2 linked regions of the Chelatococcus sp. HY11 genome follow. The protein of the gene in region 2 interacts with the protein of the main gene of each other region in a pairwise test. Links are inferred from orthologs where the notes say so. Each region holds a gene or a part of one and is shown on either strand. Other genes may lie near its edges.

Region 1 (5,664 bases), on a different replicon or contig from region 2:
CGCCACGGCGTTCCTTATTGAGGATGTCGAGATAGATGCGACCCGTGGTGACATTGTCATTGCGGGTGCAGGGGCGCCCCGTGAAGCGCTCGTAATGACCGAGATCGAGATCCGTCTCGGCGCCGTCATCGGTAACGAACACCTCACCATGCTGGTAAGGGCTCATCGTGCCCGGGTCGACGTTCAGGTAAGGGTCAAGCTTCCGAAGGCGGACGCTGTAACCGCGTGCCTGCAGAAGGGCTCCGAGAGCGGCTGATGCGAGGCCCTTGCCCAGGGAGGAGACCACGCCGCCGGTGATGAAAACGTACCGCGCCATGGGAGTCCTCATTTACTCTATCGCGATCGATTCGGGGAGTGGTCATAGGACCAATCCAGGCGAAAATATGTACGATACTCACAAACCAGCGCTGATCCTGCGCATCTAGCGCATATCAAGGGCCCTTTTGGCGCCTCCGGTCGCGAAAAATCGGAAAAGGCGTCGTGGCGCGGTCGGCCTCCGGCTCACTGCGAGCCGGGCACCTGAGGCGTCGTCGGCGCGGGCGGCGCCGCCGGCTGGGGGGCCGGAGCCGGCGCGGAAGGCGCTGCCGGCTGGTCGCCCTGCATCTGGCGAAGCTGATCGAGCACGCCACCGCCTGCACCCGGGGCGCCTGGCGCACCCGGAACAGCCGTGGGCGCTCCACCCGGAACGGAATCGAAGATCGAACGCTGGCCGCGCTGCATGCTCGCCATCACTGACAGGCCAAGGCTCGTCAGGAAGAAGATGGTCGCGAGAATGGCGGTCGTGCGGGTCAGGGCGTTGGTCTGCCCGCGCCCTGTCATGAAGCCTGAAACACCACCGCCGCCCATGCCAAGGCCGCCCCCTTCGGAGCGCTGCAGAAGCACCACACCGACGAGCGCGATGACAACAAAGAGGTGGATGACGATGATAACGGTTTGCATGTCAACATCCAACGCCCGGCGCGGGCATGACCGGCCAGGCTCGATTCATTTGTGCCGCTCTAACACAGTCCCCGTCCGCGAGGAAAGACCATTGCGAGGGAGAATTGCCCGCGCCCCATGCAGATCTTCCCTGCCCAGACGGCAGATCGTGATGGGTTGGCAAGAGATCAAGTGCTGTTCTCAGACGCCGCAGGCTCTTGCGATCGCCAGAAAATCATCCGCCACGAGGCTTGCCCCGCCCACCAGCGCGCCATTCACATGCGCGACCGCCATGAGTTCGGCGGCATTGGCGGGCTTGACCGAACCACCATAGAGAAGCCGGATGGAGCCTCCGGCCTCGCCATAGCGCTCGATGAGCTGCCGGCGAATGGCGCCATGCATCTCGGCAACGTCGGCCACCGTCGGGGTCAGGCCCGTGCCGATCGCCCAGACCGGCTCATAGGCGACGACGACATCGCCGGGCAGTGCGTCCGGCAGCGAGCCGGCGATCTGCCGCACGACGACCGCCAACGCGCGACCGCCGTCGCGCTCCTCACGCGTCTCACCGACGCAGACGATGGGCAGAAGCCCTGCACGCCAAGCGGCTTCCGCCTTCGCGCGGACGTCGGCGTCGCTCTCGCCATGAAGCGTGCGGCGCTCGGAATGGCCGACGATGACAGCCGACCCACCCGCATCGGCGATCATTTCAGCCGCGATATCGCCCGTGAAGGAACCCGACGGTTCCGCACGGCAATCCTGCCCGCCGATGGCGATGGTCGATCCATCGGCTTTGGCCGCGAAAGCGCCAATGAGAGTGGCCGGCGGGCAGACCATCAGGTCGACCCGGGCCGCGAGTTCGGCGTCATGGCCTTCGATCACCGTTTCCAGCACACCCGTGGAGGCCCTGAGGCCGTTCATTTTCCAGTTTCCAGCCACGAGATGACGCAGATGACCATGAGCCATGAAGCATTTCCCTTGTCGTCGGTGTTGCGATCGAATCGATCCTTAACGCGTGCGGGCGGTATCGCCTAGTCCGGTTCATCGGGGGTTCGTTCATAAGGGCGTTCCGACTGGCCCGCGTCCTGATTAGCTCATGTCCCGGCAGGTCGATGACGCCGAACTTCGGTCGCGCTTTTCGTGCTGCCGATTTTCACGCAGACCTGACGTTGCCAACTGCCTTTGTCCATTGCGGCTCAGGAGCGTGCTCTCTATGATCCGCCACCTTGCTCGTTCGGGCTCTGCCTGGCCGGGTCGAGTTCGGCTGTGCCCAGTCGCCACAAACGCCTCACGCTGATTAAGACCGGACCCCGCTTCTCATGTTGAACAGTTTTCGCAACGCCGGAAAATCGATCATAGGCCGCCTCATCATCGCGGTCTTGTTCGGCCTCCTCATTCTGTCCTTCGGTCTTTGGGGCGTCGGCGACATCTTCCAGGGCTACGCGGCCAATACCGCGGCGAATGTGGGCAAGACGGAAATCACTGTCCAGACGCTGCGCAACACCTATCAGAACGATCTGCAGCGCCTGCAGCAGCAGCTGCGCCAGCCGATCAGCAACGAGATGGCGCGGCGGATCGGGCTGGAGCAGCAGGTTCTGAACAAGCTGATCAACGAAGCGGCGCTGGATGTGCGGGCCACCCAGCTCGGGCTTTCCATTTCGGATGCGGATCTCGCGCGCGCCGTCATGGACGACCCGGTCTTCCGCAATGCCGCAGGTCAGTTCGATCGCCGCCGCTTCGATGAGCTGCTGCGTTACAACGGGCTGACCGAGGCGTCCTATCTCCGAGACCAACGGGCGGTCATCATTCGCCGGCAGTTGCTGGAGGGGGTGATGGGCGCGCTCGAGACGCCGATCGCCCTGCAGGAAGCCGTGTATCGCTACGGCGCCGAGCGTCGTGCCGCGTCTTATGTCGTATTGCCGGCAACGAGCGTAGGCACGATCGCCGACCCGGACGAGGCCGCCCTGCAGACATGGTTCGACGCGCGCAAGGCGGCGTTCCGGGCTCCCGAATATCGCAATGTCGTCACGCTCATCCTGACCCCCGAGGCGCTCGCCAAACCCGACGCGGTGTCGGAGGCGGATGTCAGCCGTGTCTATGAAGCGGACAAGGCAACCCGTTTCGGAACGCCGGAGCGCCGCACCGTCGAGCGTATCACCTTCCCCAATCTGGCCGATGCCCAGGCCGCCGCGGCAAAGCTTGCGGCTGGCGCCACCTTCGAGGCTATCGCCGCAGAACGCGGGCTTGCCGAAAAGGATATGGCCTTCGGGACATTTGCGAAGACCGAATTGATCGACACCGCCGTCGCTGACGCCGTGTTCGCGCTCGCGCAGGGTGCAGCCAGCGGCGCGGTCGAGGGCCGCTTCGGCCCGGTGATCGTGCGCGTCACCGCCATCGAGCCCGCTTCGGTGAAGCCGCTTGAGGCGGTTTCGGCGGAGATTCGTCAGGGGCTCGCCCTCTCGGCCGCGCAGAACCGGATGAACGACATTCACGACCGCATCGAGGACCAGCGTCTGGCAGCCAGGCCTCTCACGGATATCGCGACGGAGTTTGGCCTCACCGCACAGACGATCGCCGCGGTGGATCAGTCCGGAAACGACAAGAACGGCCAGCCCGTTCCGGGCGTCGCCGGGAATACGGCACTCCTCACCGCGATCTTCGCCTCGGACGTCGGTGCCGACAACGAGGCGATCCGTCTGAGCAATGGCGGATATGAGTGGTTCGACGTGCGCGGCGTCGATCCGGCCCACGAGCGCCCACTCGCGGAGGTGCGTGAGCAGGTGCTGACACGTTGGCGTGAGGACGCCATTGCCCAGGCGCTGTCTGAAAAGGCGCGCGCGCTGGTCGAGCGCCTCAACAAGGGCGAGGCCATCCAGGCGATCGCGACCGAACTGTCCCTGCCGGTCCAGACCGCGACCGGGCTCGCCCGCGGCACGGCAAGCGGTAACCTGCCCGTGCCCGCCGTGACGCAAATCTTCGCAGTGCCGGCCGGAAAGGCCGGATCCGTAGCAGCCGGGACCAACGGGGACACACGCATTGTCTTTGTCGTGACCGAGGCGACCGTGCCGCCTTACATCACATCGACCGGCGACGCGATCCGCATTCGCGATCAGATGCGGACCGCTGTCGGGGAAGATCTGATCAGCGAATACACCTCCAAGCTGCGCAGCGAGCTCGGCGTCACCATCAACCAGCAGGCGATCAACAACGCCTTCGGCAATAGCGATCTCTGATCGCGAGCCGGCACCCGGACCGCACGAGCGGAGGCCGATCTCGTCAAGCCTCTGGCGTTGCGGCGGCGGGTCAGGTATAGCCCGCGAACCATGAGAGCGTGAGTGGTCCTCCTGCCGGGCAATGCACTTGGCGTGGGATCGTCGCTCTCAGGTATGCCCGCTTCCAAGGAGACGGGCGCGACGACCCTCTGGGCAGGTCTGTCCGGAGGCACGGTGATCTGGACGTATCACGCGACTTCACCCCTCGCGCTGGTCACGCTCCCTAATTGAAAAGGTGAGGTTTCCCGCCCGGTTCCAAACGGTCGGTTCGGACCTCAGTACAAGCCATGCTGTTTTCACCGTCTTTCGAAGACTTCGCCGTTACCTATGAAAAAGGCGAAGCCAGCGTTCTCAGCACAAGTCTCGTCGCTGATCTCGAAACCCCAGTCGCCGCCTATCTGAAGCTCAGCGCCGGCGGCACCCTTCCCAACTTCCTTCTCGAATCGGTCGAGGGCGGCGCCACCCGCGGCCGCTATTCGATGATCGGGCTCAAGCCCGACCTGATCTGGCGATGCCGGGACGGCAAGGTCGAGATCAATCGCGCCGCGTTGCGTCGTTCCACCTTCGTCCCCGATGATCGCTTGCCTCTGGACAGCCTGCGCGCGCTGATCGCCGAAAGTGCGATCACCCTGCCCGCGGGCCTGCCTCCCATGGCGGCCGGTGTGTTCGGTTATCTCGGCTACGACATGGTGCGCCAGATGGAGCGCCTGCCCGGTGGCCCGCAGGATGCGCTCGATCTGGACGACGCCATCCTCGTGCGCCCCACCGTGATGGTGGTGTTCGATTCCGTCAGGGACGAGCTGTCGCTCATCACCCCGGTGCGTCCGCAGGGTAGCGTGTCAGCCAAGGTCGCCTATGAGGCGGCCGTGGAGCGCATCGAGGAGGCGCTGACGGCGCTTGACGCGCCCCTGCCGCGGGAAAGCGGACCGGACGTGGCGAACCTGCCCGCCCCCACCCCGGTGTCCAACACCACACCGGAGCGCTTCAAGGCCATGGTGGACAAGGCGAAGGATTACATCCGCGCCGGCGACATCTTCCAGGTGGTGCTCTCCCAACGCTTCGACGCGCCTTTCACCTTGCCGGCGCTCTCGCTCTATCGAGCGCTGCGGCGGCTCAATCCCTCGCCCTACCTGTGTTTCCTCGATTTCCTGGATTTCCAGATCGTCTGTTCGAGCCCGGAAATCCTGGTGCGGGTCCGCGATGGCAAGGTCACTGTGCGCCCCATCGCCGGCACGCGCCGAAGGGGCGCGACGGCGGCGGAGGACCGGGCGCTCGCCGAGGAACTCCTGGCGGACCCCAAGGAGCGCGCCGAGCATCTGATGCTGCTCGACCTCGGCCGCAACGACGCTGGCCGGGTTTCGGCGATCGGCAGCGTCAACGTCACCGACAGCTACTTCCTGGAGTACTACAGCCAGGTGATGCACATCGTATCCAATGTCGAGGGCCGGCTTGATCCGAAGCGCGATGCCCTCGATGC
Region 2 (8,025 bases):
GATCATCCTGGCACTGATCATCGTGCAATGGGCAACCTATGCGCGGGTTGTCCGCAGCGTGGCGCTGAGCGAGGCGGGAAAACCCTATATTGATGCCGCGCGCACCATGCCGTTGTCGCGTGGGCGGATCATCCTGCGCCATCTCCTGCCGAACAGCATCGCACCGGCCATCACCCTGCTGCCGATCGAGATCGGGCACGCGGTGGCACTGGAGGCTACATTGTCCTTCCTCGGCCTCGGCGTGCCGATGGATCAGCCTTCGCTCGGCTCCACGGTGGCGAATGGCTTCCAATACCTGCTGACCGGCCAGTATTGGATCAGCCTGTTTCCGGGAATTGCTCTGTTCACGCTGATCGCCGCCATCAATTTTTCCGGCGAAGACATCCGCCGGCTTTGGGACCCACGGAGCAGAACGCTATGACGGCGGACAACGACAAGGCGCCTTTGCTCGAAGTGAGCAACCTAACGCTTGTCTACCGGGGAACATCTTGCTCCACGCCGATTGTCCGCGACGTGAGCTTCACTCTGAAACGCGGCGAGGTGCTCGGCGTCATCGGGGAATCTGGGGCCGGCAAATCCTCGATCGGAAATTCCGTGATTGGCCTCCTGGCGCCAGGCATCGAGCAGACCAACGGCGCCATCCGGCTACACGGAGCCGCACTAGAGGCCATTGATGGCAAGGAAAGACGCGCGCTGAGAGGCCGGGCGATCGCCAGCATCTTCCAGGATCCTTCATCCTCCCTTGACCCTCTCATGACGGTCGGGGCTCAACTTGATGAAACGATATCGGCGCTTTCGCCCTCACTCTCCCGTCCGGAGGTGCGAAAGCGCGCTATCCAACTTCTCGAAAGGGTCGGCATCCCGGACGCTTCACGACGCTACCATAGCTATCCCCACCAATTGTCGGGTGGACAACGTCAGCGCATCGTCATCGCGACGGCGCTGGCCGGCTCCCCCTCCCTCATCGTGGCTGATGAGCCCACATCGGCGCTTGATGCCACTGTTCAGAAGCAGATTCTGCAAGTCCTGAAAGGGCTTGTCGCGGAGAACGGTCTTTCCATCCTTCTCATAACCCACGACATGGGCGTCATCGCGGAGATCGCCGACCGGGTGGTAGTCATGAAGGACGGCGAGGTCATCGAGCAGGGCGCGACTGTTTCGCTGCTGAAGAGCCCGCGGGATCCCTACACGCGGAAGCTACTGGCGGCGGTGCCCAAGCTGCGCACCACACCTGTCGCTGCAGCGACCAAAGACGCGATCGTCCGCGAGCCTATACTTGTCGTCGAAAACCTGTCGAAGACTTTCGGCGGCGGGAGCATCCTCGATGTTTTCGGTGCTGAGAGACCGCGCTTTGCGCTGCGGGATATCGGCTTCCGGTTGTCCCGCGCTGGTGTCCTCGGCATCGTGGGCGAAAGCGGCAGCGGCAAATCGACGATCGGCCGCATACTGGCTGGCCTTGAAACCGGCGAGGCGGACAGCATCCAGCTTGATGGAAAGGCGTACGACATCAGCCATCGCGGCCGAGGCGGGAGCCTGCTCGGCCGCGTCCAGATGATCTTTCAAGATCCTGCGTCCGCGCTGAACCCCCGTCTCACCGTGGCCCAGGCGTTGACCGAATGCGTGCGGGCGACCGCGCAGGCGGGATACGATACCAGCCACGCGCAGGTCCGTGCCCGCGTCGTCGAGACGATCGAAAGGCTGGGCCTGCAGCCAATCCATCTCGACCGCTACCCCCATCAGCTATCCGGCGGCCAGAAGCAGCGCGTCTGCATTGCCCGCGCGCTGCTTGCCCAGCCGAAGATCGTGATCGCGGACGAACCAACCTCCGCCCTCGACGTATCCGTGCAGGCGGAAATCCTGTCATTGCTGAAGGAGACGGTATCCGAGAACCGCCTCTCGATGATCTTCATTTCCCACGATCTCGCCGTCGTCCAGGACATTTGCGATGAGGTCTGCGTGATGCGGAATGGCAAGATCGAGGATTACGGCTCATCCGATTTCATCTTCGGCCAATCCGAAAACCCCTACACCCGGCACCTGATCGAGGCGCGCCCGAAAATCTTCGCTCAGTAGTTGCTCCTCCCATCAACGACCTATCATAAAGAAAGTAGTCGAATGAACGACCATTTTACCTTGGCCGTTACAGGCCAGTCCTTGATCAAGCATGACACGAGAGCCGTAAAAAGCCCGGAATTCGACCGTATCAAGGCGCTTGTGCGTAGCGCGGATCTCGCCTTTACGAATTTCGAGGGAACCATTTACGGCACGCATGGCGGCTGGCTCATGAAAGGTTTCTATTTCGGCAGCAGCAAGCCCGAAGTTCTCGACGCGCTGGACGAGATTGGCTTCAAGGCGCTCTCATTATCCAACAACCACTCCTTCGACCTTGGACCGCCTGGCATTCTCTCAACATTGGACGAAGTTGGCCGGCGCGGGTTCCTGCATGCCGGCATCGGACGCAGCAAGAGCGAGGCGCGAGGCCCGACAAGCGCCTCATTCGAAGGTAAACCTGTCGCCATGGTCGCGATGGACGGCGGACCAGGGCCCGATTTCATGTATGCGGCTGACGCTATCGGTGAACGAAGTGAGAGACCCGGCGTCAACCGCATCCGCATGTCACGCATTCTCGAGCTTGAAAGCGAGACCTTCCAACAGCTGCAGATGATCCTCGACAAGGCGGGATATTCCGCCCTGAACCTGCTGATGGACAATCAGCCGGATGACGAACCACCGCTCGAGCCGGAAGAACTCGGGATCGGGCGGGCGATCTTCCGCAATTCAGACCGTTTCAAGCGAACCGTCAGGATCGACAAGGATGATCTCGAGGCCAATTTGAGAGCCATCCGAACCGCGGCGGACGCGGGAGAACTGGTCATCGCCTATCTGCATCACCATCACTGGTCGAGCGACTGGCTGCAATCTCCAGACTGGATGAGCGCATTCGCGCGGCAATTCATCGACGCGGGCGCGGCGGTTTTCGTGAGCCACGGCGTTCCCGTCCTTCTACCGATCGAAGTCTATCGCGGACGCCCGATCTTCCACAGTCTCGGCAATTTCATCTTTCACACAAAATCGGAGGTCTCGCTATGGAAGCATAGGGAGGTCTGGGAGAGTGTCGTTGCGAACTGCACGTTCGGCGCGGACAACCGGCTTACGTCGCTGACGCTGCATCCGCTGATTGTCGGCGGCGAAGAGGGGCTTCAAGACGACCAGATCGAGAACCGGCTCGTGCCGCATCCAGCAACTGGTGCTTCGGCGGAACGCATTCTCAGCCGGGTCGCAAGCTCATCCGCAGAATATGGCTCCCGCATCAAAACTGTCGATGGGCTCGGACAGTTCGATTTGGGATGATATCAGTCGACCGTCGTCAGTAACGCAACAGGGTTGCCCGATGGATATCCGCGATGAACTGAAACAACGCTTCTTTCGCTACCTCGCGATCGAAAGCCAGAGTGATGCCCGTTCCACCAGCCTGCCCTCCACACAAGGGCAGCAACGTCTCGCGGCTTTGCTGGCGAGCGAACTGCAGGAGCTTGGACTGGACGACATCGTTCTCGACGATCATGCGACCGTTACGGCGGTGAGGCGGGGGAGACGTCCGAGTTCGCCGAAAATCGGGTTCATCGCCCATCTCGACACGGTCGATGTCGGGCTGTCTCCGACCATTCGGCCGCAGGTCCTGCACTTCCAGGGCGTGGATCTCTGCCTGAACGCGGGTGAAGATATCTGGTTGCGCACCGCTGAGCACCCCGAGATCATGCAATGGAGCGGGCATGACATCATCGTCAGCGATGGTACGAGCGTGCTCGGCGCTGACAACAAGGCCGCGATCGCAGTGATCATGACGCTGCTGGCCCGGCTTCCGCCTGATCGCGACCACAGCGACATTCATGTCGCCTTCGTGCCAGACGAGGAGATCGGCCTGCGCGGCGCTAAGGCGCTTGATCTGGAGCGCTTCGCTTGTGACTTCGCCTATACGATCGATTGCTGCGAGTTGGGCGAGGTCGTTCTCGAGACCTTCAACGCGGCCTCGGCAGAAATCGTCTTCACGGGCGTCAGCGCCCACCCGATGTCCGCGAACGGCGTTCTGGTCAATCCTCTGCTGATGGCCACCGATTTGATCGCGGGCTTCGACCGGAATGATATGCCGGAGCGAACGCACGGCCGACAAGGCTTTTTTTGGTTCAAGAATCTGATTTCCAGCGATCAGGAGGCACGTCTTACGGTCCTGCTCCGGGATTTTGACGAAGATGGGTTGATGAAACGCAAGCAAAAGCTCGAGGAGGCCGTGAGCCTCACGGCAGCGCAATATCCGTCCGCAAAGGCAAGTTGCGCCATAACAGATACTTACTCCAACATCGCGCAATCTATAAAAGCTGATGGGCGCCCGGTCGAATTGATTTATGCTGCGTTGGAAACTCTGAATATAGCTCCAAAGATCGTGCCGATGCGCGGCGGAACAGACGGCTCAGCGCTCTCGGCAAAGGGTATCCCAACGCCGAATTTTTTCACCGGTGCACATAATTTCCACTCGAGATTCGAGTTTCTTCCATTGTACGCATTCGAGAAATCATACCAAACAGCAAGACTACTTTGTATATCCTAGGATCACAGGACCTTGAGCATTCTCATGTCGCGGTAATCTCGTCCTCCTGTCCGAGCGGACAAAGGTTTGCGAACGCCTCCGCCATTTTTACCGCCGCGAGTACGCCGTCGATGATGGGTACATCGGTCTCGTCTTGAAGAAGGTCCGTCCATCCGGTGAGCCCTCCGGAGCCGAGCAGGATGGCTTCCGCGCCATCCTCATGCACGGCAAGGTAGATCGATCGAAGCAGGCATTGGCGCGCGGCGTATCCGCGGTCGGCCGCTTCCGTCACCCCGATACCGGCGGCCCTCACGCTCGCCATGTCGGCCGCGCCATGGCGGCGCAGTTGCTCCCTTATCCCCGGCAGGGCCGCTTCCACCGTGGTCACGACCGCGAAGCGCCGCGCCATCGTCCGCGCCGCCGCAATGCCAGCTTCAACCGCTCCCACCACCGGGGCACGCGTCAAGGCCCGGGCTCGCGATAAACCAATGTCATCGAAAGCTGACAACACGTAGGCGTCATGACGCGTCGCGTGGCTGCCGCGCACTAGGTCCACCACATGCGGCTCGGCCGCCTCCCGGTGCTGCTCGTTTTCGATCGCGAACGGACCCGCACTTGGATTGAGCACGAGCGCGCGCGTCGCCGGACCGATGATCCGTTGGACCGCGGCGCGTATGTTGTCCGTCACCCGCACGTTGGTGTTCGGGTTGATGATCAGGAGGCTCGTCGCGCGAGCCGCCTGCCCGACTGTCCCCATATCACCCATCATCGCCCCGCCAGCATGTCGGGCAACCACATGACGAGCTGCGGGAAGGCGATGAGGAGAATGGTGAACAGCATCATCACCGCGACATAAGGCCAGGAGCCGCGCGTCACATCCGAATAGCTGCCGCCATCGGTGCGCACGCCGTGCACGACGAACAGATTCATGCCCACGGGCGGCGTGATGAGCGCGATCTCGCACATGATGACGATGAAGATGCCGAACCAGATGGGGTCAATGCCAGCCGCCACTACGACTGGAATGACGATCGGCACGGTGAGCACCAGCATGGACATGGCATCCATGAAAGTCCCCAGCAGCACATAGAACACCAGCAGCACCAGCAACAGCGAGAACTGTGTCAGGTCAAATGCGGCGATCCATTGCGTCATCGCCTGCGCCGCGCCTGTCATGGAGATCGTCACGTTGAGCAGCAGTGAGCACACCAGCACGATGATCACCATGCCGCTCGTCTTGGCGGACTGGATTGAGCAGTTGATCAACAGGTCCCAGGTCAACCTGCCGTTCAGCGCGACGAAACCCAGCGCCATCATGACGCCGATGGCAGCCGACTCCGTCGGCGTGGCGAGGCCGCCATAGATCGACCCCATCACCACGCCGAAGATCACGAGCGGCGGAATGAGGTATTTGCCGAGCGCCAGCTTCTGGCGCAATGGCATGTCTATGAGTTCGGTTGCCTGTGCGCCGGCCTTGCCGTGGAAGATGAAGATGTAGATCGAGAAGCTGAGCGCCAGCAGAAGGCCGGGTATAACGCCGCCCGCGAAGAGCTGGCCGACAGAGGTGTTCGCCAGCGAGCCATAGACCAGGAGATTCACGCTGGGCGGAATGAGAATGCCGAGCGTACCGCCCGCCGCCAGCGAGCCGAGGGCAGGCGACATCGGGTATTTGTACTGCTGCAATGCCGGAAGGGCGATGGTGCCGACGGTAGCGGCGGTCGCCACAGACGAGCCGGATGTCGCCGAGAAGAGCGTGCAGGTGGCAATGTTCGTGTGCAGCAGCCCGCCCGGCAGACGCGCCAGCCACACCGCCATGGCATCATACATCCGGTCGGCGATGCCCCCGCGCAGGAGGAGTTCGCCGAGCAGCATGAACAGGGGAATGGCTAGGATCGCGGGGCTGTTGACGCTGGACCAGATCACCCCGCCCATCATGTCGACGAGCGGCATGCCGTACATCAGGTAACCACCATAGGCCCCTACGGCGATGATGGTGACGGCCACCGGAATGCTGAGGAACATCAGCAGCAGCATGACCGCGAAACCGGCCCCTACAATGGCGATGCTCATCGTGTTGCTCCTTCCTGAACGAGAGGCTCGTCGGAAGCGAGCATCTCCCGATGGGCGGCCTTCTCGCGTTTCTTCAGATCGTCCAGCTCGGCCTGCAACTCCTCCTCGGGCGTTGCCGGACCAAAGCGGCGCATCAGGGAGCGCCAGTCGCCGCGCATCATGAGGCGTAGCGCCTGGACGGTCAGGATAATCGCCGCGATCGGAAAGGTCACACTGGCGAGTAGCCAGACCATCTGCGGGTAGATCAGCGGCGTCGCCCAGGGTGTCGGCGCGATCGACTGATACTGATAGGTATCGATCACTGTCTCTATGGTAAAAAAGAAGAAATAGCCCGCCAGAACGGCCATCGAGACCACGGACAACGCGTCAAGCACTGCCTGGACCGGTTTGGAAAACAGCGTCGTCAGCTGATTGATGCGGATATGCGCATTTTCGACGAGTGCGACGGTGAAGGCGAGCGGGGCGGCGACCGCGATTGCGTAGCCGCCCAATTCGTCAATACCTCCCAGCGTGAAGGAGAAGAACTTACGCAACAACGTCTCGGCCGTGATCGCCACGGAGAGAACTATCATCAAGGCCCCGAACAGGATGCCGAGGAAGCGTGAATAGGTTTGCATGGCTCTTCTCCGGGCAAGGCGGGATCAGAGGCCGAGCTGCGAGCCGACGGCCGCGCGCCAGGTTTCCTCGCATTTGGGAGCGACAGTGTTGCACTGCTTGGCCCAGATCGGCAGTGACACCTCGCCGACCGCGGCAGCGACCGCCTTGAGGTCGCTTTCAGAGGGGTCTGCTTGCTTCAGCTTGTAGGAAACACCGCGCTCGCAAGGCTTCGCGCCCGTATTGCAGCGCATGGCGTCCTCATAGAGCGCCTCGGAGAATGCCCAGATGTCCGTCGTGAGTTCGCCGATGGCGGCCGCGAGTTTCTCCTGCTGCTCGGGCGTGAATTTCCTCAGGCTGTTCTTGTTGATGGCGTAGCCGTTGACGGCGAGCTGGAGCGCAACCGGCAGAACAGTCGTCGTGGCCTCGGGCCAGCCGCCTGAATTGGCGGAAGCGGGACCGGTTATGGCGCAGTCAACGACGCCGCGCGCCAGCGACTGCTGCACCTCGCCGAACGGCATGGAAATGCCGGTGGCGCCGAGCTTGGTCACGAAATTGGCGGCGCTCTGGTCGCCCACGCGGACCTTCAGACCCTTGAGGCCGGCAAGGCTCGCCACCTCCGGCTTGCAGAAGATGACCTGGGGCCCCGCGGGCCAGACCCCGAGCAGCTTGGCGTTGAACTGCGCCTGAAGCCGGCTGTCGACAAAAGGCATGAAGGCGGCGATATGCTTCTTGCCCGCGTCGTAGGATGTGTTCAGGCCGACGAGATCAAGGCC

The links.
Region 1: the proteins of pepT (region 2) and tpiA interact in binary tests that used the Escherichia coli proteins (3 or more experiments, as listed by UniProt). The link is inferred for Chelatococcus sp. HY11 from one-to-one orthologs.

Annotation. Positions count from the first base shown.
Region 1 is NZ_JAHBRX010000001.1:1,092,266-1,097,929, forward strand. What follows is about bases 1-2,760. They hold tpiA (triose-phosphate isomerase), read right to left. Parts: upstream 1,882-2,760; coding sequence 1,120-1,881; downstream 1-1,119. Other genes in these bases: pyrG (CTP synthase), read right to left, coding at 1-316; secG (preprotein translocase subunit SecG), read right to left, coding at 502-939; KIO74_RS05205 (peptidylprolyl isomerase), read left to right, coding at 2,235-2,760. Also shown: more of KIO74_RS05205, read left to right, coding at 2,761-4,148; trpE (anthranilate synthase component I), read left to right, coding at 4,475-5,664. UniProt on the Escherichia coli protein: Involved in the gluconeogenesis. Catalyzes stereospecifically the conversion of dihydroxyacetone phosphate (DHAP) to D-glyceraldehyde-3-phosphate (G3P).
Region 2 is NZ_JAHBRX010000002.1:1,494,907-1,502,931, reverse strand. Bases 2,610-5,498 are described here. They hold pepT (peptidase T), read left to right. Parts: upstream 2,610-3,391; coding sequence 3,392-4,606; downstream 4,607-5,498. Other genes in these bases: KIO74_RS27600 (TRAP transporter large permease), read right to left, coding at 5,351-5,498; KIO74_RS27605 (aspartate/glutamate racemase family protein), read right to left, coding at 4,629-5,342; KIO74_RS27615 (CapA family protein), read left to right, coding at 2,610-3,351. Also shown: KIO74_RS27625 (ABC transporter permease), read left to right, coding at 1-421; KIO74_RS27620 (dipeptide ABC transporter ATP-binding protein), read left to right, coding at 418-2,073; more of KIO74_RS27615, read left to right, coding at 2,116-2,609; more of KIO74_RS27600, read right to left, coding at 5,499-6,655; KIO74_RS27595 (TRAP transporter small permease subunit), read right to left, coding at 6,652-7,272; KIO74_RS27590 (TRAP transporter substrate-binding protein), read right to left, coding at 7,297-8,025. UniProt on the Escherichia coli protein: Cleaves the N-terminal amino acid of tripeptides.